DNA from 3 places in the Streptomyces syringium genome. Region 3 is predicted to be linked to each of the others. Evidence: riboswitches for the same ligand, from Rfam matches in the RefSeq annotation. Region 3 holds a riboswitch; each other region holds the start of a gene.
The links. A riboswitch is a leader RNA that binds a small molecule or an ion and turns the genes downstream of it on or off. The one in region 3 is predicted to bind cobalamin.

Region 1 (6,739 bases), 4.7 Mb from region 3:
TACGGGCTGCGGGTGCCCGGCGAGGGCAGCCCGGCCGGTGAGCCGGTCGGCATGGAGCTGGGCAGCGCGGCCGTGCGGCTCTCCCCCGAGGGCGAGGCCGAGGTCGTCTGGGGCCGTCGGCTGGACCCGGCCCGGATGGAGGTCCTGTCGATCCCGCTGCCGTCGTCCGGCCGCCGCTGGGGCGAGGTCGTGCTGCACGACGGCGTCCCGCACGGCGAGCGCGTCACCGCGGCGGGCCCCTCGTACCCGGTCTTCGACGAGATCGAGCTGTGGGCCCCCTCACCCGTCCCGACCTGGGTGGTGCTCCTGGAGGCCGCGACCGAGGCCGACCGGGACGCCCTGGAGCGGCTCGCGGCCGACGCGGGCTTCGCCGCGGAGGACTGGTCCTCCTCGGTGCGGCTGCTGTGCCGCACGTGTTCGGAGAGTCGGATGCCCAGCGACGAGGGCGACGGCGAGCACCTGGACCCGCACGACCACAGCGAGCCGGGCCACCCGGGCCCGCTGGGCCACCGCACGGCGGGCTCCGGCTCGCTGTGGGTGCCCGAGCGCGAGGCCGGCATCGCCGCCCCCGCCGGGCTGGTCCGGGGCCTGCTGGACGGCTGGGTCGCCGACAGCCCCGACTCCCGTGAATGGCGGGATCTCGAAGAGGTCTGCTGACCCGGAGGTCCCCAGGGGGCCTCTGGGGCCGCCGCGCCCCCCGTACTCTGTACAGATCCTGTGGGATACGAGTTTTCCGGGTTCTGAGAGAGGCATACGGCGGACATGGCGCAGCAAGAGAGCGAGCAGCCGGTGAACGGCGAGTTCATCGTGGACACCGAGGACTGCGAGGTACGCGAGCTCGCGTACCGCGAGCGCGGCACCTCCCGTCCGATCACCGTCGTCGGCAACCCCGTTCTGCACCGGGAGTGCAAGGACGTCACGGAGTTCGACGACAAGCTCGCCCAGCTGATCGACGACATGTTCGCCAGCCAGCGGACCGCCGAGGGCGTGGGCCTCGCCGCGAACCAGATCGGCGTGGACCTCAAGGTCTTCGTCTACGACTGCCCCGACGACGAGGGCGTCCGGCACACCGGTGTCATCTGCAACCCCGTCCTGGACGAGCTGCCGGCCGACCGCCGCGTCCTCGACGACTCCAACGAGGGCTGCCTGTCGGTCCCCACCGCCTACGCCTCGCTGGCCCGCCCCGACTACGCGGTCGTGCGCGGCCAGGACGCGAAGGGCAACCCGATCGCGATCGAGGGCACCGGCTACTTCGCCCGCTGCCTCCAGCACGAGACCGACCACCTCTACGGCCGGCTCTACATCGACCGCCTCTCCAAGCGCGAGCGCAAGGACGCCCTCCAGCAGATGGCCGAGGGCACGCCGCGCTACGAGATCGTCCCGAACGACTGATCCGTACGGCTGCGTACGACGAAGGGCCCCGCTCGATAGGAGCGGGGCCCTTCGGCTACGCGGCCTTGCGGCTATCGCGTCGCGTTGATCAGAACTCGTCGTCGAAGGCGACCGAGCCCTCGACCGCCACCTGGTACGCGGACGCGCGGCGCTCGAAGAAGTTGGTCAGCTCCTGGACGTTCTGCAGCTCCATGAAGGAGAAAGGGTTCTCCGAGCCGTAGACCGGCGCGAAGCCCAGGCGCTGGAGGCGCTGGTCGGCGACGCACTGGAGGTACTCGCGCATGGACTCGGTGTTCATGCCCGGCAGGCCCTCGCCGCACAGGTCGCGGCCGAACTGCAGCTCCGCCTCGACGGCTTCCCGCAGCATGTCGGTGACCTGCTGCTGGAGCTCGTCGTCGAAGAGGTCGGGCTCCTCCTGGCGGACGGTGTCCACGACCTCGAACGCGAAGTTCATGTGCATGGTCTCGTCGCGGAAGACCCAGTTGGTGCCGGTCGCCAGGCCGTGCAGCAGACCGCGCGAGCGGAACCAGTACACGTAGGCGAAGGCGCCGTAGAAGAACAGGCCCTCGATGCAGGCCGCGAAGCAGATCAGGTTCAGCAGGAAGCGACGGCGGTCGGCCTTCGTCTCCAGCCGCTCCAGCTTCTCGACCTCATTGATCCACTTGAAGCAGAACTGGGCCTTCTCGCGGATCGAGGGGATGTTCTCGACCGCGTCGAAGGCGGCGGCACGGTCCTCCGGGTCGGGGAGGTAGGTGTCCAGCAGCGTCAGATAGAACTGGACGTGCACGGCCTCCTCGAAGAGCTGCCGCGACAGGTACAGCCGCGCCTCGGGGGAGTTGATGTGCTTGTACAACGTGAGGACGAGGTTGTTCGCCACGATCGAGTCGCCGGTCGCGAAGAACGCGACGAGGCGGCCGATCATGTGCTGCTCGCCCGGGGACAGCTTGGCGAGGTCGGCGACGTCCGAGTGGAGGTCGACCTCCTCGACGGTCCAGGTGTTCTTGATCGCGTCGCGGTAGCGGTCGTAGAAGTCCGGGTACCGCATCGGGCGCAGGGTCAGCTCGAACCCGGGGTCGAGCAGGTTCTTCTGTACGGGGGCGGTCACTGGCATGCCTCGCAGGACTCGGGGTTCTCAAGGGAGCAGGCGACGGCGTCGGCGTCCGGGGTCGCGACCTGCTGTACGGGGATGGTGGCGGCGGCGCCGGCCGAGCGGGCGATCCGGGTCGCCGGACGCGAGCGCAGGTAGTACGTCGTCTTGATGCCCTGCTTCCAGGCGTACGCGTACATCGAGCTGAGCTTGCCGATGGTGGGCGAGGCCATGAAGAGGTTCAGCGACTGGCTCTGGTCCAGGTACGGCGTACGGGCCGCGGCCATGTCGATCAGGGCGCGCTGCGGGATCTCCCAGGCGGTGCGGTAGAGGTCGCGCACCTCCTTGGGGATCCAGTTCATGTCCTGGATCGAGCCGTTGGCGTCCGTCATCGCGTCACGCGTGGTGCGGTCCCACACGCCGAGCTGCTTCAGGTCCTCCACCAGGTAGGTGTTGACCTGGAGGAACTCACCGCTGAGCGTCTCGCGCTTGAAGAGGTTGGAGACCTGCGGCTCGATGCACTCGTACACACCCGCGATGGAGGCGATGGTGGCCGTCGGCGCGATGGCGAGCAGCAGCGAGTTGCGCATGCCCGTCTTCGCGATCCGGGCGCGGAGCGCGTCCCAGCGGTCGGCCCAGCGCTGCTCGGCGTTCGGGTAGTGGTCGGGGTGCAGCACGCCGCGCGCGGTGCGGGTCGCGGACCACGCCGGGTGCGGGCCGTGCCGCTCGGCGAGGTCGGCGGACGCCTCGTACGCCGCGAGCATGATGCGCTCGGAGATCCGGGTGGACAGCTCCTTCGCCTCGGCGGAGTCGAAGGGCAGCCGCAGCCGGAAGAAGACGTCCTGGAGACCCATGAGGCCCAGGCCCACCGGGCGCCAGCGGCTGTTGGAGTTCCCGGCCTGCTCGGTCGGGTAGAAGTTGATGTCCACGACGCGGTCGAGGAAGGTCACGGCAGTGCGGACCGTGCGGTCCAGCTTCTCCCAGTCCATCTCGCCCTCGGCGCCCAGGTGCTGCGCCAGGTTCACCGAACCGAGGTTGCAGACGGCCGTCTCGCCGTCGTCGGTGACCTCGAGGATCTCGGTGCAGAGGTTCGAGGAGTGGACGACCTTGCCGGGCTCGGCGGTCTGGTTCGCGGTGCGGTTGGACGCGTCCTTGAAGGTCATCCAGCCGTTGCCGGTCTGCGCGAGGGTGCGCATCATCCGGGAGTACAGCACGCGCGCGGGGATCGTCTTGATCGCCTTGCCGTCGGCCTCGGCCTTGCGGTACGCCGCGTCGAACTCGTCGCCCCACAGGTCGACCAGCTCGGGGGTGTCGGCGGGGGAGAACAGCGACCAGTCGGAGTCCGCCTCGACGCGGCGCATGAACTCGTCCGGGATCCAGTGCGCGGTGTTGAGGTTGTGCGTGCGGCGGGCCTCCTCACCGGTGTTGTCGCGGAGCTCCAGGAACTCCTCGATGTCCGCGTGCCAGGTCTCCAGGTAGACACAGGCCGCGCCCTTGCGCCGGCCGCCCTGGTTGACGGCGGCGACGGAGGCGTCCAGCGTGCGCAGGAACGGCACGATGCCGTTGGAGTGGCCGTTGGTGCCGCGGATCAGCGAGCCGCGCGAGCGGATGCGCGAGTACGACAGGCCGATGCCGCCGGCGTGCTTCGACAGCCGCGCCACCTGGTGGTAGCGGTCGTAGATCGAGTCCAGCTCGTCCAGCGGCGAGTCCAGCAGGTAGCACGAGGACATCTGCGGGTGCCGGGTGCCGGAGTTGAAGAGCGTGGGGGAGGACGGCAGGTAGGAGAGCGTGCTGGTCAGCCGGTACAGCTCGGCCACGTCGTCCAGGGCCCGCGTCGAGTGGTCCTCGGCGAGGCCGCAGGCCACGCGCAGCAGGAAGTGCTGCGGGGTCTCGACGACCTGGCGGGTGATGGGGTGGCGCAACAGGTAGCGGCTGTGCAGGGTGCGCAGGCCGAAGTAGCCGAAGCGGTCGTCGGCGCCGTCGGCGAGCGCGGCGTCCACGAGGGCGTCCAGGCGCTCGGCGTGCGTCACGACGAACGCGGCCGTCTCGTCGGCGATCAGGCCCTCGCGGTGGCCGACCGCGACGGAGGCGGAGAAGGAGAGCGCGCCCTGTCCGGCCGCCTCTTCGGCGATCGCACGCGTGAGCAGTCGCGCGGCGAGCCGGGAGTACTCCGGCTCCTCGGCGATGAGCCCGGCGGCAGCCTCGGTGGCCAGGGACCGCAACTCGGCCTCGTCCGAGCCCGGGTGCCGGCCGCGCAGCGCGGCGGCGGCGACCTTGCCGGGGTCGGTGGCGGGCAGATCGGCGGTGAGGTCGGTCAGGGTGCGCAGCAGCGCGGTCCCGGGGCCGCCGGTCGCTTCCGCTGTCGCTGAGACCGGATCGGCGGGCGCGATGGTCACGTGGGGCTCTCCCTCGCTCGGCAGTGGTGTGGGCCGGGCGGACGGGCGCGACGGGCGCGTACGGGGACACCCCTGCACCAGGGCATGCCACGCAGCGTCCATCGGCCCAACCCGCGAGACCCGGACGATTTTGACGCCCTGTTCCGAGCGGAGGCTCGGAGCGGGCGCGCTGTCGGCAGGTCCTCGGACTCTGGGTACGTAAAACCGCACACATACACCGTTGCGGGACAGTTCCGGATTTCCACCGGATTCCCCTGCGGCGACAGCGAGGACGAGCATACATCTAGTGCTGCCACTCGTACGCGCCCCCACATGTTGTGTCGCGCGGTAATGAGCTGGGTGCGGAATGTGCTAGAGCGCCCGGGTGTTGGACCTCGATTCCCTTCTCGTACGAGCCCCCGTCACGGCCCTCCGGGGGCTCGCGCGAAGGCCTCCGAAGGGCCTCTGCGAGCGTCTCGGCGGCGCCCGCAAGGCGAAGGCCGCCGCCCCCCTGTTCGTCGGGGAGCGGCGGCCTCAGAGGCGCGGTCGGGGGTGTGGGGGTCAGTGGCCTCCGGGGGCTCCCGCGGTGGCCGCCGGGAGCTTCTCCACCACGCCCGGGTCGCCCGCGTCGGCCGTGTAGTCCGACGCCTTCGTCTGGTCCACGCCGTCCGGGGCGCCGAGCTTCCTGAGCACGAAGGTGAGGACGATCACCACGATGACGTTGAGGACGAAGGCCGTGAGGCCGATGTAACCCTTCTCACCGATGAGCGGGATGAGATTGGTGTTGCCGAAGTGGTCCTGCGTGGCGCTCGGCGTGTCGTACGCCCGCCAGGTGCCGTAGATCATTCCGGCCGCCCAGCCGCCGAGCAGCGCCCAGCGGTGGCACCAGCGCGTGAAGAGCCCGCCCACCAGGGCCGGGACGGTCTGCAGGATCCAGATGCCGCCGAGCAGCTGGAAGTTGATCGCGACCGTCTTGTCCATGGTGAGCACGAAGGCCAGCGCGCCGACCTTCACCAGCAGCGAGGAGAGCTTGGAGACCTTCGCCTCGTGCTCGGGCGTGGCGTCCGGCTTGATGAAGTCCTTGTAGATGTTGCGGGTGAACAGATTCGCGGCGGCAATCGACATGATGGCCGCCGGGACGAGCGCGCCGATCCCGATCGCGGCGAAGGCGACGCCCGTGAACCAGTCCGGGAACATGTTCTCGAAGAGTTGCGGGATGGCCAGCTGGCCGTTCTTGACCTTGACCCCGGCGGCGAGCGCCATGAAGCCGAGGATCGCCAGCAGCCCGAGCATCAGCGAGTACAGCGGCAGGATCGTGGTGTTGCGGCGGATGACGTTGCGGCTGCGGCTGGAGAGCACCGCCGTCACCGAGTGGGGATAGAGGAAGAGGGCCATCGCCGAACCGAGGGCGAGCGTCGCGTACGCCCACTGCGCGTCCGGTCCGGTCACCAGGGAGCCGCGCGGCTTGCCGGTCGCCGGGTTCTCGACCGCGAACGCCCCGCCCGCCTTCGCGAAGATGTCGTCGAAGCCGCCGAGCTTGATCGGGATGTAGACGATCGCCACGATGATCACGATGTAGATCAGCGCGTCCTTGACGAAGGCGATCAGCGCCGGCGCCCGCAGCCCGGAGGAATAGGTATAGGCGGCGAGCACCCCGAAGGCGATCAGCAGCGGCAGGTCCTTCATGAACCAGTTCGATCCGCCGCCGACGCCCATCACGTCCAGGACGGCCTGGATGCCGACGAGCTGGAGCGCGATGTACGGCATCGTCGCGAGGATGCCGGTGAGCGCGAGGGCCAGCGACAGCCCCTTGGAGCCGAACCGGCCGCGGACGAAGTCGGAGGAGGTGACGTAGCCGTGCTTGTGCGAGACCGACCACAGCCGG
Region 2 (6,739 bases), 6.2 Mb from region 3:
CCTGGCGCAGCCCCTCCAGCGTCTCCGCGTCCGGCTTGGCCCACATGCCGCGGCTCTCTGCCTCCAGGAGGCGCTCGGCGATGCCGTGCAGGGCCCAGGGGTTGGCCTCCTGGAGGAAGGCTCGGTTCTCCGGGTCGAGGACGTAGGTCTGGGCGAGCTTGTCGTACATCCAGTCCGGGACGACGCCGGTGGTGGCGTCGTAGCCGAACAGGTAGTCCACGGTGGCGGCGAGTTCGAAGGCGCCCTTGTAGCCGTGGCGGCGCATCGCCTCGATCCAGCGGGGGTTGACGACGCGGGCGCGGAAGACGCGGGAGGTCTCCTCGACCAGGGTGCGGGTGCGGACCGTCTCCGGGCGGGTGGAGTCTCCGATGTACGCCTCCGGGGCCTTGCCCTTGAGGGCCTTCACCGTGGCGACCATGCCGCCGTGGTACTGGAAGTAGTCGTCGGAGTCGGCGATGTCGTGCTCGCGGGTGTCGGTGTTCTTCGCCGCGACCGCGATGCGCTTGTAGGCGGTCTCCATCTCCTCGCGGGCCGGGCGGCCCTCGAGTTCGCGGCCGTAGGCGTAGCCGCCCCAGACGGTGTAGACCTCGGCGAGGTCGGCGTCGGTGCGCCAGTCGCGGCTGTCGATGAGCTGGAGCAGGCCCGCGCCGTAGGTGCCGGGGCGGGAGCCGAAGATGCGGGTGGTGGCGCGGCGTTCGTCACCGTGCTCGGCGAGGTCGGCCTGGGCGTGGGCGCGGACGTAGTTGTCGTCGGCGGGCTCGTCGAGGGCGGCGGCCAGCCGGACCGCATCGTCGAGGAGGCCGATGACGTGCGGGAAGGCGTCACGGAAGAAGCCGCTGATGCGCAGGGTGACGTCGATGCGGGGGCGGCCCAGCTCCGCCAGCGGGATCGGCTCCAGGCCGTTGACCCGGCGTGAGGCGTCGTCCCAGAGCGGGCGGACACCCATCAGGGCGAGGGCCTCGGCGACGTCGTCGCCGGAGGTGCGCATCGCGCTCGTGCCCCACAGGGACAGGCCCACCGACTTCGGCCAGTCGCCGTGGTCGGTGCGGTAGCGCTGCAGCAGGGAGTCGGCGAGGGCCTGGCCGGTCTCCCACGCGAGCCGGCTGGGGACGGCCTTGGGGTCGACGGAGTAGAAGTTGCGGCCCGTCGGGAGGACGTTGACCAGGCCGCGGAGGGGCGAGCCGGACGGGCCGGCCGGCACGAAGCCGCCGTTCAGGGCGTGCACCGCGTGGTCGATCTCGTCGGTGGTGGCGGCCAGGCGGGGCACGACCTCGCGGGCGGCGAAGTCGAGGATCGCGGCGACCTGTTCACCGTGCTCCCGCGCCACGGAAGCGACCGCGGCCGGGTCCCAGTCCGCGTCCTCCATGGCCTGGACGAGCGCGCGGGCCCGCTCCTCCGCCTCGTCGGCGGTGGTGCGGGTGGCGGCGGACTCGTCGAGGCCGAGGGCCTCGCGCAGACCCGGCAGGGCCTGCGTGCCGCCCCAGATCTGACGGGCGCGCAGGATCGACAGGACGAGGTTGACGCGCGCCTCACCGGTGGGCGCGCCACCGAGGACGTGCAGACCGTCGCGGATCTGGGCGTCCTTGACCTCGCACAGCCAGCCGTCGACGTGCAGCAGGAAGTCGTCGAACCCGTCGTCGTCCGGACGGTCGTCGAGGCCGAGGTCGTGGTCGAGCTTCGCGGCCTGGATGAGCGTCCAGATCTGGGCGCGGATGGCGGGCAGCTTGGCCGGGTCCATCGCGGAGATGGACGCGTACTCGTCGAGGAGCTGCTCCAGGCGGGCGATGTCGCCGTAGGACTCGGCGCGGGCCATCGGCGGCACGAGGTGGTCGACGAGGGTGGCGTGGGCGCGGCGCTTGGCCTGGGTGCCTTCACCGGGGTCGTTGACGAGGAAGGGGTAGATCAGCGGCAGGTCGCCGAGGGCGGCGTCCGGGCCGCAGGCGGCGGACAGGCCGGCGTTCTTGCCGGGCAGCCACTCCAGATTGCCGTGCTTGCCGAGGTGGACCATGGCGTCGGCGCCGAAGCCGCCGTCCGCGCGGGAGGCGGCGATCCAGCGGTAGGCGGCGAGGTAGTGGTGCGAGGGCGGCAGATCGGGGTCGTGGTAGATCGCGATGGGGTTCTCGCCGAAGCCGCGCGGCGGCTGGATGAGGACGAGGAGGTTGCCGCGGCGCAGCGCCGCGAGGACGATGTCGCCCTCGGGGTTGGCACTGCGGTCGACGAACATCTCGCCGGGCGCCGGGCCCCAGTGCTCCTCGACGGCCTCGCGCAGCTCGGCGGGCAGCTCGGCGAACCAGCGCCGGTAGTCGGCGGCCGGGATGCGGACGGGGTTGCGGGCGAGCTGCTCCTCGGTGAGCCACTCCTGGTCGTGGCCGCCGGCCTCGATGAGGGCGTAGATCAGCTCGTCGCCGTCACCGGACGCGAGGCCGGGGACCTCCTCCGTACCGAAGTCGTAGCCCTCCTCGCGCAGTCGGCGCAGCAGCGCCACGGCGCTGGCGGGGGTGTCGAGCCCGACGGCGTTGCCGATGCGGGAGTGCTTGGTGGGGTAGGCGGAGAGGACCAGCGCGAGGCGCTTGTCGGCCGCGGGGATGTGGCGCAGCCGGGCGTGGCGCACGGCGATGCCGGCGACGCGGGAGGCGCGCTCGGCGTCGGCCACGTACATCGGCAGGCCGTCGTCGTCGACCTCCTTGAAGGAGAACGGGACGGTGATGAGGCGGCCGTCGAACTCGGGGACGGCGACCTGGGTGGCGGCGTCGAGCGGCGAGAGGCCCTCGTCGTTCTCCTCCCAGGCGCTGCGGGGTCCGGTCAGGCACAGGGCCTGGAGGATCGGCACGTCGAGCGCGGCGAGGGCGCCGGCGTCCCAGGACTCGTCGTCGCCGCCGGCGGAGGCCGCCGCGGGCTTGGTGCCGCCCGCGGCGAGGACGGTGGTGACGACGGCGTCGGCGGTGCCGAGCGCCTCGATGAGCTCCGGCTCGGGGGCGCGCAGCGAGGCGACGTACAGCGGCAGGGCGCGGCCGCCCGCGTCCTCGATGGCCCCGCACAGGGTTTCCACGAAGGCGGTGTTGCCGCTCATGTGGTGGGCGCGGTAGTAGAGCACCGCGATGAGCGGGCCGGTGGCGCCGGGCTTGGGGGTGCGCTCCAGCGGACCCCAGGTGGGGGCGGGGGCGGGCGCCTCGAAGCCGTGGCCGGTGAGCAGCACGGTGTCGGAGAGGAACCGCGCGAGCTGTTCGAGGTTGTCGGGGCCGCCGTGCGCGAGGTAGGCGTGGGCCTCGGCGGCGATGCCGATGGGGACGGTGGAGGCCTCCATCAGCTGGGCGTCGGGCGCCTGTTCGCCGGTGAGGACGACGACGGGGCGGTCCCCGGCGAGCAGCAGGTCGAGCCCCTCCTGCCAGGCACGGATGCCGCCGAGGAGGCGGACGACGACGAGGTCGGTGCCGTCCAGGAGGGCGGGCAGGTCGTCAAGCGCGAGCCGGGCGGGGTTGGCCAGGCGGTACGGGACCGGGCCTCCGTGAGCGGCAGCCGCGCGGGCGCTGAGCAGGTCGGTGTCGGACGTCGACAGGAGAAGGATCACGCGGCGCTCCCCAGGGCATCGAGGGTCGCCCGGGGTACGCCGGACCGGATGGTGCGCATGCGGCGGCTGGCCTTCCTCGGGGTCCGCGCCCCGGGCGGTTGGAGGACGGCGGGAGTTCCTGACTCGCCCGGCATCGCTGCCGGGCTCACAGTGGCGGGACCGTGCCGGAGTCTCACCGGCTTCCTCCCCTGACGCCGTCGCTGGCGTTTGGCGGACCAGAGGACGAACAAAGAGATTCTGGCCACCGGTGAGCATAGTAAGCGCTGGCCGTTTGGCACAGGACGGTGCACCCGGTGTGATCGTCGGTATGCTCGCCGCCATGCCCGTCACCCCCCCATCCCCCTCGGAGCGGGATAAACCGGCCGCCGGCGGACGGACCGTCCGAGCGGGCGGCGACGCCTGCCCCGGAGCGCTGCGGCTGCACACCGCGGACGACGGTGCGCTGGCGCGCGTCCGGTTGCCCGCCGGGCTGTTGACGGCCCGTCAGGCGATGGCATTGGCGCTGGTCGCCGAGGAGCTGGGCGACGGGAACCTCGACATCACCTCGCGCGGCAACGTCCAGCTGCGCGGGCTGTCCGACGGCTGCGGCGGTGAACTGGCCGGCCGGTTGCGGGCGGCGGGGCTGCTGCCGTCGGACCGGTACGACCGGGTGCGCAATGTGGCGGCCTCGCCGTTGTGCGGTCTGGACGGGGCCGTGGAGCCGTCCCCCGCCGGGGCAACCGATGTGCAGGCCTGGGCGCGCGCCCTGGACGCACTCCTGTGCACCCCCGCGTCCGATGCGCCCGACCCCTCCGACGGCCTGGATTTGTCAGGTTTGTCGGGTCGTTTCCTCTTCGGCCTGGACGACGGCCGCGGCGACATCGTGGCCCTCGGCCCCGATGTGACATTGATCGCAAGCGGTGCGGGGCAGGCCACCGTGTGCTTCGCCGCCACCGGGCCCGGTCTGCGCATCGCCGCCTGTGACGCGCCGCGCGCGGCCGTGCTGGCCGCGCGCGAGTTCCTCGCGGCGGCGGCCCGCGGCGGCGCCAAGGCCTGGCGGGTGCGGGACCTGGCCCCCGAACACCGCCCGCGCGTCGAAGCGTTGGGTGACCGGCTGACGGCCGCGGGCATCGACTGCGTCCCGCTGCCCCGGCCCCGTCTCCCGCACGGGCCCCCGGTCGGGCCCGGCCTGGTCACCGGCGGGGACGGGCGGTGCGCCCTGTCGGTGACCGCGCCGCTCGGGCGGCTGACCGCCGCCCAGTGGCGGCTCGTGGCCACCACGGCCGACCGGGACGGGACGGGCGAGCTGCGTGTGACACCCTGGCGCGGCATCGTCGTCCCCGGCCTCCCGGCCGGTACGGCCCGCTCCCGGCTGACGGCGCTCGCGGACGCCGGACTCGTCACCTCCACCACGTCCCCCTGGCACCGGGCGGGCGCGTGCGCGGGCCGGCCGGGCTGCGCCAAGTCCCTCGCGGACGTACGGGCGGACGCGGCGGCCTGCCTCGCGGGACTGCCCCCGGCGGGGCTCCCGGTGTACTGGTCCGGCTGCGAGCGGCGGTGCGGCCACCCGGGCGGGACATGGGTCGACGTGCTCGCGACCGGGGACGGCTACCGGATCGCGGTACGGGACGGGGAGACGGAAACGAAGACGGAAACAGCCAGAGCGGGGGGACTGGCCGACGCGGTCGCGGCGGCTCGTACCTCCGCGGACTGACCCTGCACGACACCACCAGGCGCAACCCAGCAAGCGAGGCACAGTGTTCGAGTACGAGAAGGACGGCGCGTCCATCTACCGCCAGTCCTTTGCCACCATCAGGGCCGAGGCCGACCTCGGCGGACTGCCGCCGGACGTCAGCCAGGTCGCGGTGCGCATGATCCACGCCTGCGGGATGGTCGATCTCGTACGGGACCTCGCGTACTCCCCCCAGGTGGTGGCGCGGGCCCGCGAGGCGCTGCGCGCCGGGGCGCCGATCCTGTGCGACGCGAACATGGTCGCCAGCGGGGTGACCCGCAAGCGGCTGCCCGCGGACAACGAGGTGCTGTGCACCCTCGCCGACCCGTCGGTGCCGGAGCTGGCACGGCGGATGGGCACGACCCGCAGCGCGGCGGCCCTGGAGCTGTGGCGCGAGAAGCTCGACGGCGCGGTCGTCGCGGTCGGCAACGCGCCGACGGCGCTGTTCCGTCTGCTGGAGATGCTCGCAGAAGGAGGGGCAGGCGGGGCGGCGGCGCCGCGTCCGGCCGCGGTCATCGGCATACCGGTGGGCTTCATCGGTGCCGCCGAGTCCAAGGACGCCCTGGCCGACAGCCCGCTGGGGCTCGACTATCTGGTGGTGCGGGGCCGTCGCGGCGGCAGCGCCATGGCAGCGGCGGCGATCAACGCGATAGCGAGCGAGGAAGAGTGAACGAGCAGCCTTCGACGACGGGCCGACTGTACGGAGTGGGCCTCGGCCCCGGCGATCCGTCGCTGATGACCGTGCGGGCCGTCGAGGTCATCACCGCGGCCGACGTCGTCGCGTACCACAGCGCCCGGCACGGCCGCAGCATCGCGCGCACCATCGCCGAACGCCATCTGCGCCCCGACCACATCGAGGAGCAGCTGGTCTACCCCGTCACCACGGAGACCACCGACCACCCCGGTGGCTACCGGGGCGCGATGGAGGAGTTCTACGAGGAGGCCGCGGCGCGGCTGGCCGTCCACCTGGACGCCGGGCGCACGGTCGCGGTGCTCGCGGAGGGCGACCCGCTCTTCTACAGCTCGTACATGCACATGCACAAGCGGCTCGCCCACCGCTACCCGACGGAGGTGATCCCCGGGGTCACGTCCGTCAGCGCGGCGGCGGCCCGGCTGGGTGAGCCGCTGGTGGAGGGCGAGGAGGTCCTGACGATCCTGCCGGGCACGCTGCCCGAGGAGGAGCTGACGGCCCGCCTGGCCTCGACCGACTCGGCCGTGGTGATGAAGCTCGGCCGGACGTTCCCCGCCGTGCGGGGCGCGCTGGAGAGCGCGGGCCGGCTCGCGGACGCGCGGTACGTCGAGCGCGCCACGATGCCCGGGGAGCGTACGGGCCTGCTGGCCGACGTGGGCCCGGCGTCGGTGCCGTACTTCTCGGTGGCGGTGCTGCCGAGCCGCGTCGACGCGGCTCCGGCCGCCTCGGGCCGGGGCGAGGTCGTGGTCGTCGGGCTCGGCCCGGCCGG
Region 3 (6,739 bases):
GCTGCCGGTTCCGGCGGTGTCCTTCAGGACGGCGGGGAAGCCCACCTCCTTCCCCAGCCGGCGCGGGTAGTCGGCGTCGGCCCCCAGGGCTCCGGCCTCCACCGCGCGGCCCCTCGTCAGGCCCGCCTCGTAAAGCACGTTGCGCACCCTTGCCTTGTCCCGCGTCAGCTCCAGTACGGCGGCGTCCAGGCCGGGCAGTCGGAAGCGGGCCGTCAGCTCGGCACCGACCAGGGTCCAGGTGTCGGTCGAGCTGATGAGCCCCCGCAGCCCGGGAAGGCCGCAAAGGTCCGCGGCCACGGCGTCCACGTCGAAGGTGTCCATCTCGACCACGTCGAGAGCCCCGTCCGGCAGCTGCCGCAATTCGTGCGCGTAGACGAGCGGGTCACGGGTCAGCAGCCGGATGCGCTCGCCGAGCGCGTCGGCGGCCCGGATCAGGTGCCCCAGGCCGAAGGTGAGGGCTTCGAGGGAGACCACCGTCACGACGCGAGCTCCTTCTGCCGGCCCGGTGCGGGGCTGCGGTTCCAGGCCATCGTCGACCAGGGCATCGACAGGTCCGCCGGCGAGGTGATCTCGGCCGGGCCGAGCGCGGCGGTGTCCAGAGCCTCGCGGTGCCGGGCGAAGACCCGCTCGACGTAGCGGTGACCGGTGTCGGCCCCGATCACCAGATGGAGCCGGCCGGGACAGCGGTGCGCCTCCCAGGAGGCGGCGAGGTAGGCGGCGCCCGTGGACAGGCCGGCGAACACCGCGTGCTCGCGCAGCAGGGCCACGGCTCCCGCCATGGCGTGGTGGAAGTCCATCCAGTGGATCGCGTCGTACAGATGGTGGCGGACGTTGTCGAAGACGATCGAGGAGCCGATGCCGGCGATGATCGCCTCCGGATCGTGGTGGTCCTCGCTGCCGAAGGTGACGCTCCCGAAGGGCTGCAGACCGATCAGACGGACCGACGGGTCACGCTGCCGCAGATGCTCGGCCAGCCCGCCCGTGGAGGCGCCCGACCCGATCCCCCCGACGACGGTCAGCGGCCGGTCCGGGAACGCGGCGGCGACGGTGTCCGCGAACTCCCGGTAGCCGAGATAGTGGATGTCGTCGTGGTACTGACGCATCCAGTGGACGTCGGGACGCTCCGCCAGGATCTGCCGCACCCGCGCCACGCGCAGCTCCTGGTCGAGTTTGAGGTTCTTCGACGGGGCGACCTGCTCGACGGTGGCGCCGAGGATCTCCAACTGGGCACGGGTGGTGGCGTCGACGGTGGTGGAGGCGACGATGTGGCAGCGCATGCCGTAGCGGTGACAGGCCAGCGCCAGTGCCTGGGCGTAGATCCCGCTGGAGCTGTCGACGAGGGTCTGCCCGGGCCGGACCGTGCCCCGGTCGAGGAGCCGTCGCACCGCGGCCAGCGCGGAGTAGATCTTCATCGATTCGAAGCGGGCCAGGACCATGCCGTCGGACAGTCGGACCAGGTGCGGGGACTTGAGAGCGTCGGCGATATGGGCGTGTATCACCCGTAGCCTCCTTGGGCGAATGAGCACTGGTGGCCGAGCGTGTGGAAGAAGCCGGACAGTTCGTCCTTGAGCGAGGGGGAGGGGCGGCGGGCGAAGAGGTAGCCGACGAGGCAGCCGGTGTGCGCGACGAACACACCGTCCGCCCCGAACTCCTCGCGGTGTGCCAGCACGGTCTCGAACGTGGCTTTGGGCAGCACCTCCTGGGAGAGAGCGGCGTCGGCCGTCGCGGAACGGGCGACGGCCGCCGGATCGGCTGCCGAGAACCCCTTGAGCAGATCGGTCAGGCAGCGCTCGTATTCCGCCGACCGCCGCCGGTAGTGCCGCAGCAGCAGCGGCGTCACCACGGCGGTGTCGACGGTGCCGGGCTCCGTGATGAACGCGGTGTGGAAGCCGATGGCGGTTCCCAGGCGGCGGACGACACGGTGCCGGTCACTGAGATACAGCGCGAACTCGTCGAGGAAGACACTGTCCGCGCGTTCGATCGCGGACAGCACCTCGATCACCGCACGCAGGTCGTACGGCAGCGAGAAGACCCGGAACAGACAGCGCAGCGTCGCCACGATGTCGGCGGTGGAACTGGCCATGCCCACACCGACCCGGAGGTCGGAATGGGCACTCCACCGGCCCGGCGGCAGGGTCAGGCCGTAGCGCTCCAGGAACAGCCCGGCGGCCCGAGCCGTCTTCTCGCCCGCCGGGAGGGCACCCGGGGGTCCGGCACCCCGGGTGAAATGCACCCAGGAGTGCCGGTCGACGGGGAACGAGACGAGCGCGATGCGTTGCTCGCCCCCGTGCCGGAGCGGCCCCTGGAACAGCTCCCCCAGGGTGCCGTGGCACACCCCCGAGAAGGTCCGCCCGTCCCGCGCACACGGAACGCGGAGCGTGGGCCCGCCGGTGATGGCCCGATCGGTCTGCGGCGCCTTCCCGGCCGCCGTCCGGGAGGGCGAGGCGGGGGCACGCCCCTGCCCGGAGGACGTCACCGAGGCGGCCTGGGGGCAGGGCGGTGAGGGCCATCGGTCACCAGGACACTCCTTCGCGCGTCGCCGGGATCCCGGGACCGCTGAGGGCACGCGAAGGAACAGCGGACGCCGCCCGGCAAGAGCGCGATGCCCGCCTGTACCCGCCGGCCCACCCTCGAGGCCACCGTGATCAGCGCGTGCGGGCCGCACGCGCGCAGTGGGCAGGTTTCGGACTCGTGGGCCCGCGAGGTCGCACGCGACCTCGCGCCTACCGGCCGTCGCTTCCCGGATCCGGTCTCCCGGCCCGGTGCCGATGACGACGTTCGTTCCCACTCACCGCTGCGGGGCAGTCCCGGACTTCCACCGGGTTCCCTCTTACGCCGCGGCTGCCAGGCGGACAGCGCGAACCGACTGCGTCCCCAGAGTAAAGGGACGGACGCGTGTGCGACAGGGGGCCTGACGGTCCCACCGGGGTTGCCGTGAAAGGGACTTGGGGCGAAGGGCGCCTGGAGACGACCCCTCGTGTCCACCGACCGGTGGACACGAAGTTCAACCGGTCGAGGCTCATGGCGGCGGCACCCCGGCGATCAGCATGTACGGCATGACGACTTTCCCTGTACGCATGGCTCGTTGGAGCGCCGGACACCCGTGGCGCGCCATAGCCGGCTGGTTCCTCTTCGTCGCCCTGTGTCTCGGCACCGGGATCTCGGTGGGCGGCAACGCCGCCACCAGTGAGGACTTCCGCGTCGGCGAAGCGGGCCGGGCGGAGGCCATGGCGGCCGGGGGCGGTCTGCAACAAAGGCCCGTGGAGCGCGTGCTGATTTCCGCGAAGCCGGGCACGGGCACGCTCGACCGGGCCGCGGCGGACACTGCCGCGCGGGACATCACCGCCCGGATGCGCAAACTCCCCGAAGTCGGCGCCGTGGCCGCGCCCGTGCGCTCGGCCGACGGCAGAGCGGTCCGGGTCGACGTGACCATGAAGGGCCCCGAGCTCGACGGCAAGAAGCACGTGGACCCCCTGCGGGCGCAGACCGCCGCGGTGCAGGCCGCACACCCCGGGCTGCGCGTGGAGGAGACCGGCAGCCCCTCCATCAGCAAGGGCGTCGAGAAGCTGCGGGGAGACGATCTCTCCCGCACGGAGCTCATCGCGCTGCCCGTCACCCTGATCACCCTGTTGTTCGTCTTCCGCTCCGTGGCGATGGCCACCGTGCCGCTGCTGCTGGCGCTCTCCTCGATCGCCGCCGCCATCGGCCTGTCGATGCCGGCCTCGCACGCCTTCCCCGACGCCGGCGTCGGCACCAACGTCATCCTGCTGATCGGCCTGGCCGTCGGCGTCGACTACACCCTCTTCTACCTCAAGCGCGAACGGGAGGAACGCGCCCGGGCAGGCGGCCGGCTCAGCTCGCAGGCCGTGGTGGAACTCGCCGCGGCCACATCCGGACGGGCCGTCGTGCTCTCCGGGCTCGCCGTCGCCGTCTCCAGCGCGACGCTGTACCTGGTGGACGACGTCATCTTCTCCTCGATCGCCACGGGCGCGATCGTCGTCACCCTGGTCGCCGTGGTCAGCTCGCTCACCGTGCTGCCCGCGCTGCTGGCCACCTTCGGTGAGCGGGCGGAGCGCCGCGCGCTGCGCAAGGCCGCCCGCGCGGCCGGGCGCGGCACCGCACAGCCGACGCACCCCCCGCAGCCGAAGGCCCGTGCCGGCCGGATCACCGGGGCCGTACTGCGCGCCACGAGCAGGCGTCCGGCCGCCACCCTGACGGTCGCCGTCCTCGCGACCCTCGCCCTGGCCGCCCCGCTACTGGACCTCGAGCTGACCGACATGGGCCGCGAGACCCACTCCCGCTCCATCCCCGCCATGCGGACGTACGACCGGCTCAACCACGCCTTCCCGGAACTGAAGTCCATGCACCAGGTCGTCGTACGCGCCGAGCCGGCCCTCGCCGGCGAGGTGACCGGCGCGCTGCGCGCACTGGCCCGCCGCGCCGAAGCCGACCCGGCGCTCGCCGGCACGGCGGAACTGCGCACCTCACCCGACCGGCGCGTCAGCCTCCTGGAACTGCCCGTACCGCACCACGTGAGCTCCGACGCGGCGCAGACGTCCCTCGAACGCCTCCGCCAGAGGTACGTGCCGGCCACCGTCGGCCAGGTGACCGGCGCCCGGACCGCGGTGACCGGGGACGTCGCCCGCTACGCCGACTACCCCGAGCACCAGAGGCAGAAGCTGCCGATCGTCATCGGGTCCCTGCTCCTGGTGACCTTCGCCATGACGGTGTGGGCGTTCCGCTCACTCGTCCTCGGCCTCGTCGGCGTGGCACTGAACCTGCTCTCGGCCGCCGCCTCGCTCGGTCTGCTGGTGCTGGTCTTCCAAGACGAATGGGCCGAGAGCCTGCTCGACTTCACCTCCACCGGCTCGGTCGGCTCCCGGGTACCGCTGTTCCTGTTCGTGATCCTCTTCGGTCTGTCGATGGACTACCAGGTGTTCGTCATCACCCGGATCCGGGAGGGAGTGCTCCGCGGTGTGCCGACCCGGCAGGCCGTACTCGACGGCATCGGCGGCTCGGCGAGTGTGGTGACCAGCGCCGCCTTCGTGATGGTGACCGTGTTCGCCAGCTTCGTGCCCCTGCACATCATGGAGATGAAACAGATCGGCTTCAGCCTGGCGGTGGCCGTACTGATCGACGCCTTCGTCATCCGCATCGTCATCCTGCCCGCCCTCATGCTGCTGCTCGGCGACAGGTGCTGGTGGCCGTCGCGGAACGGACGCGGAGCACACCACGTCGTCCCGGCCGGGCGCCCGCTCGAAAACGTAGGCTGACCAGCATGAAGCAACGGCCACAGCCCAACGACCGGTTCTGGATACCGACGCTCCACCGGTGGTACACCGTCGCCTGGGTGCTCCTCGGACTGGCGCCCTCCGTCATCGGCGTGCGGAACGATTCCGGAGCGGCCAAATACTGGTCGCTGGCGCTGCTGGCCGTGATCTCCCTCGGCTACGCCACCCTGCGCCTCTTCCCGGACAACGCCGTGGTGCGTCCGCACGTCCAGCTGTGGGTCCTCACCCTCGGTGTGGGGGCGATGGCCGGTCTGCCGGGCGGGGGCGCGGCGCTGTTCATCGTGTCCCTGCCGCAATTCTGGATGTTCGCCGCGGGCCCGGTATCCGCCATTGCCTACAGCGGCGCCGCCGTTGGGGCGGCCGTGACCGCCCGGACCGTTCGGCACATGGAACTCCTCACGGGCAACGTCGCCTTCACCGTCCTCGGCTACGCCGCCGGTGTGCTCGTCGGGCTGCTGGTGCACCGCATCGTGCAGCAGAGTGACGAACGCGCCCGCCGACTGAACACCGAGCTGGAGAACGCCCACCACCAACTGGTCGAGGCCCACCAGCGGCAAGGCGCCGCGGAGGAGAGGGAACGGCTCGCTCGGGACATCCACGACACCCTCGCCCAGGGTTTCGCGTCCATCATCGTGCTCGCCGAAGCGGCCCGGTCCGGTCTCGGCACCGACCTGGGCAAGAGCGCCCAACAGCTGCTCTCGATCGAGCACACCGCCCGCGAGAACCTCGCCGAGGCGCGCGTCCTCGTCGGCTCCGCACCCCAGAGCGGCGTCGCCCCCGGCTCGGTCGCCCGCACCCTGCGCCGCACCCTGGACCGGTTCGCCGAGGACACCGGCCTCACGGTCGACGCGGAGCTGCCGGACGTCGAATGCGACCAGCAGACCCGCATCGCACTCCTGCGCTGCACCCAGGAGTCACTGGCCAACATACGCAAACACGCGGCCGCCTCCACGGCGGGCGTCGTCCTCACCGACCACGGCCACGGCCTGGAACTGGAGATCACCGACGACGGCCGCGGCTTCGTCGTCGCGGACTCCCGAGGCTTCGGCCTCGACGGCATGCGCAAGCGGCTGGCCGAACTCGGCGGCGAACTCACCGTCACCAGCTCCGTCGGCGACGGCACCCGCGTCCTCGCCATGGTCCCCACGAACGGTCAGGTGTGACATGACGGCCGTGACAGCGACAGCAGGAAAGCTCCGCATCATCGTGGTGGACGATCACACGGTGATGCGCGCCGGCGTGGTCGCCCTGCTGGCCTCGGAGCCCGCCATCGACATCGTCGGCGAGGCGGGCGACGGCCGGGAGGCCGTCGAGCTCGCCCGGCGCCTCCAACCCGACGTGGCGCTGATCGACCTGCGCATGCCGGTCCTCGACGGGGTGGCCGCCACCACGGAAATCGTGGCGGGCCGGACCGGGACGCGCGTACTGATCCTGACGACCTACGACAC

Region 1: it holds a riboswitch for cobalamin, as region 3 does, so the genes downstream of both, JO379_RS22755 (ribonucleoside-diphosphate reductase subunit alpha) here and JO379_RS01860 (GHMP family kinase ATP-binding protein) in region 3, are expected to answer to the same signal.
Region 2: it holds a riboswitch for cobalamin, as region 3 does, so the genes downstream of both, cobN (cobaltochelatase subunit CobN) here and JO379_RS01860 (GHMP family kinase ATP-binding protein) in region 3, are expected to answer to the same signal.

What each region holds. Positions count from the first base shown of each region.
Region 1 is NZ_JAGIOH010000001.1:5,081,324-5,088,062, forward strand. It holds gene JO379_RS22740 (tetratricopeptide repeat protein) at 1-657, shown strand, start outside; gene def (peptide deformylase) at 763-1,392, shown strand; gene JO379_RS22750 (ribonucleotide-diphosphate reductase subunit beta) at 1,481-2,503, opposite strand; gene JO379_RS22755 (ribonucleoside-diphosphate reductase subunit alpha) at 2,494-4,875, opposite strand; adenosylcobalamin-variant (AdoCbl-variant) riboswitch at 5,045-5,141, opposite strand; gene mctP (monocarboxylate uptake permease MctP) at 5,416-6,739, opposite strand, start outside.
Region 2 is NZ_JAGIOH010000001.1:6,594,255-6,600,993, reverse strand. It holds gene cobN (cobaltochelatase subunit CobN) at 1-3,568, opposite strand, end outside; cobalamin riboswitch at 3,659-3,803, opposite strand; gene JO379_RS28980 (ferredoxin-like domain-containing protein) at 3,876-5,261, shown strand; gene JO379_RS28975 (precorrin-8X methylmutase) at 5,305-5,949, shown strand; gene JO379_RS28970 (precorrin-2 C(20)-methyltransferase) at 5,946-6,739, shown strand, end outside.
Region 3 is NZ_JAGIOH010000001.1:391,762-398,500, reverse strand. It holds gene JO379_RS01870 (ATP-grasp domain-containing protein) at 1-480, opposite strand, end outside; gene JO379_RS01865 (cysteine synthase family protein) at 477-1,499, opposite strand; gene JO379_RS01860 (GHMP family kinase ATP-binding protein) at 1,496-2,335, opposite strand; cobalamin riboswitch at 2,659-2,882, opposite strand; gene JO379_RS01855 (MMPL family transporter) at 3,057-5,273, shown strand; gene JO379_RS01850 (sensor histidine kinase) at 5,279-6,454, shown strand; gene JO379_RS01845 (response regulator) at 6,456-6,739, shown strand, end outside.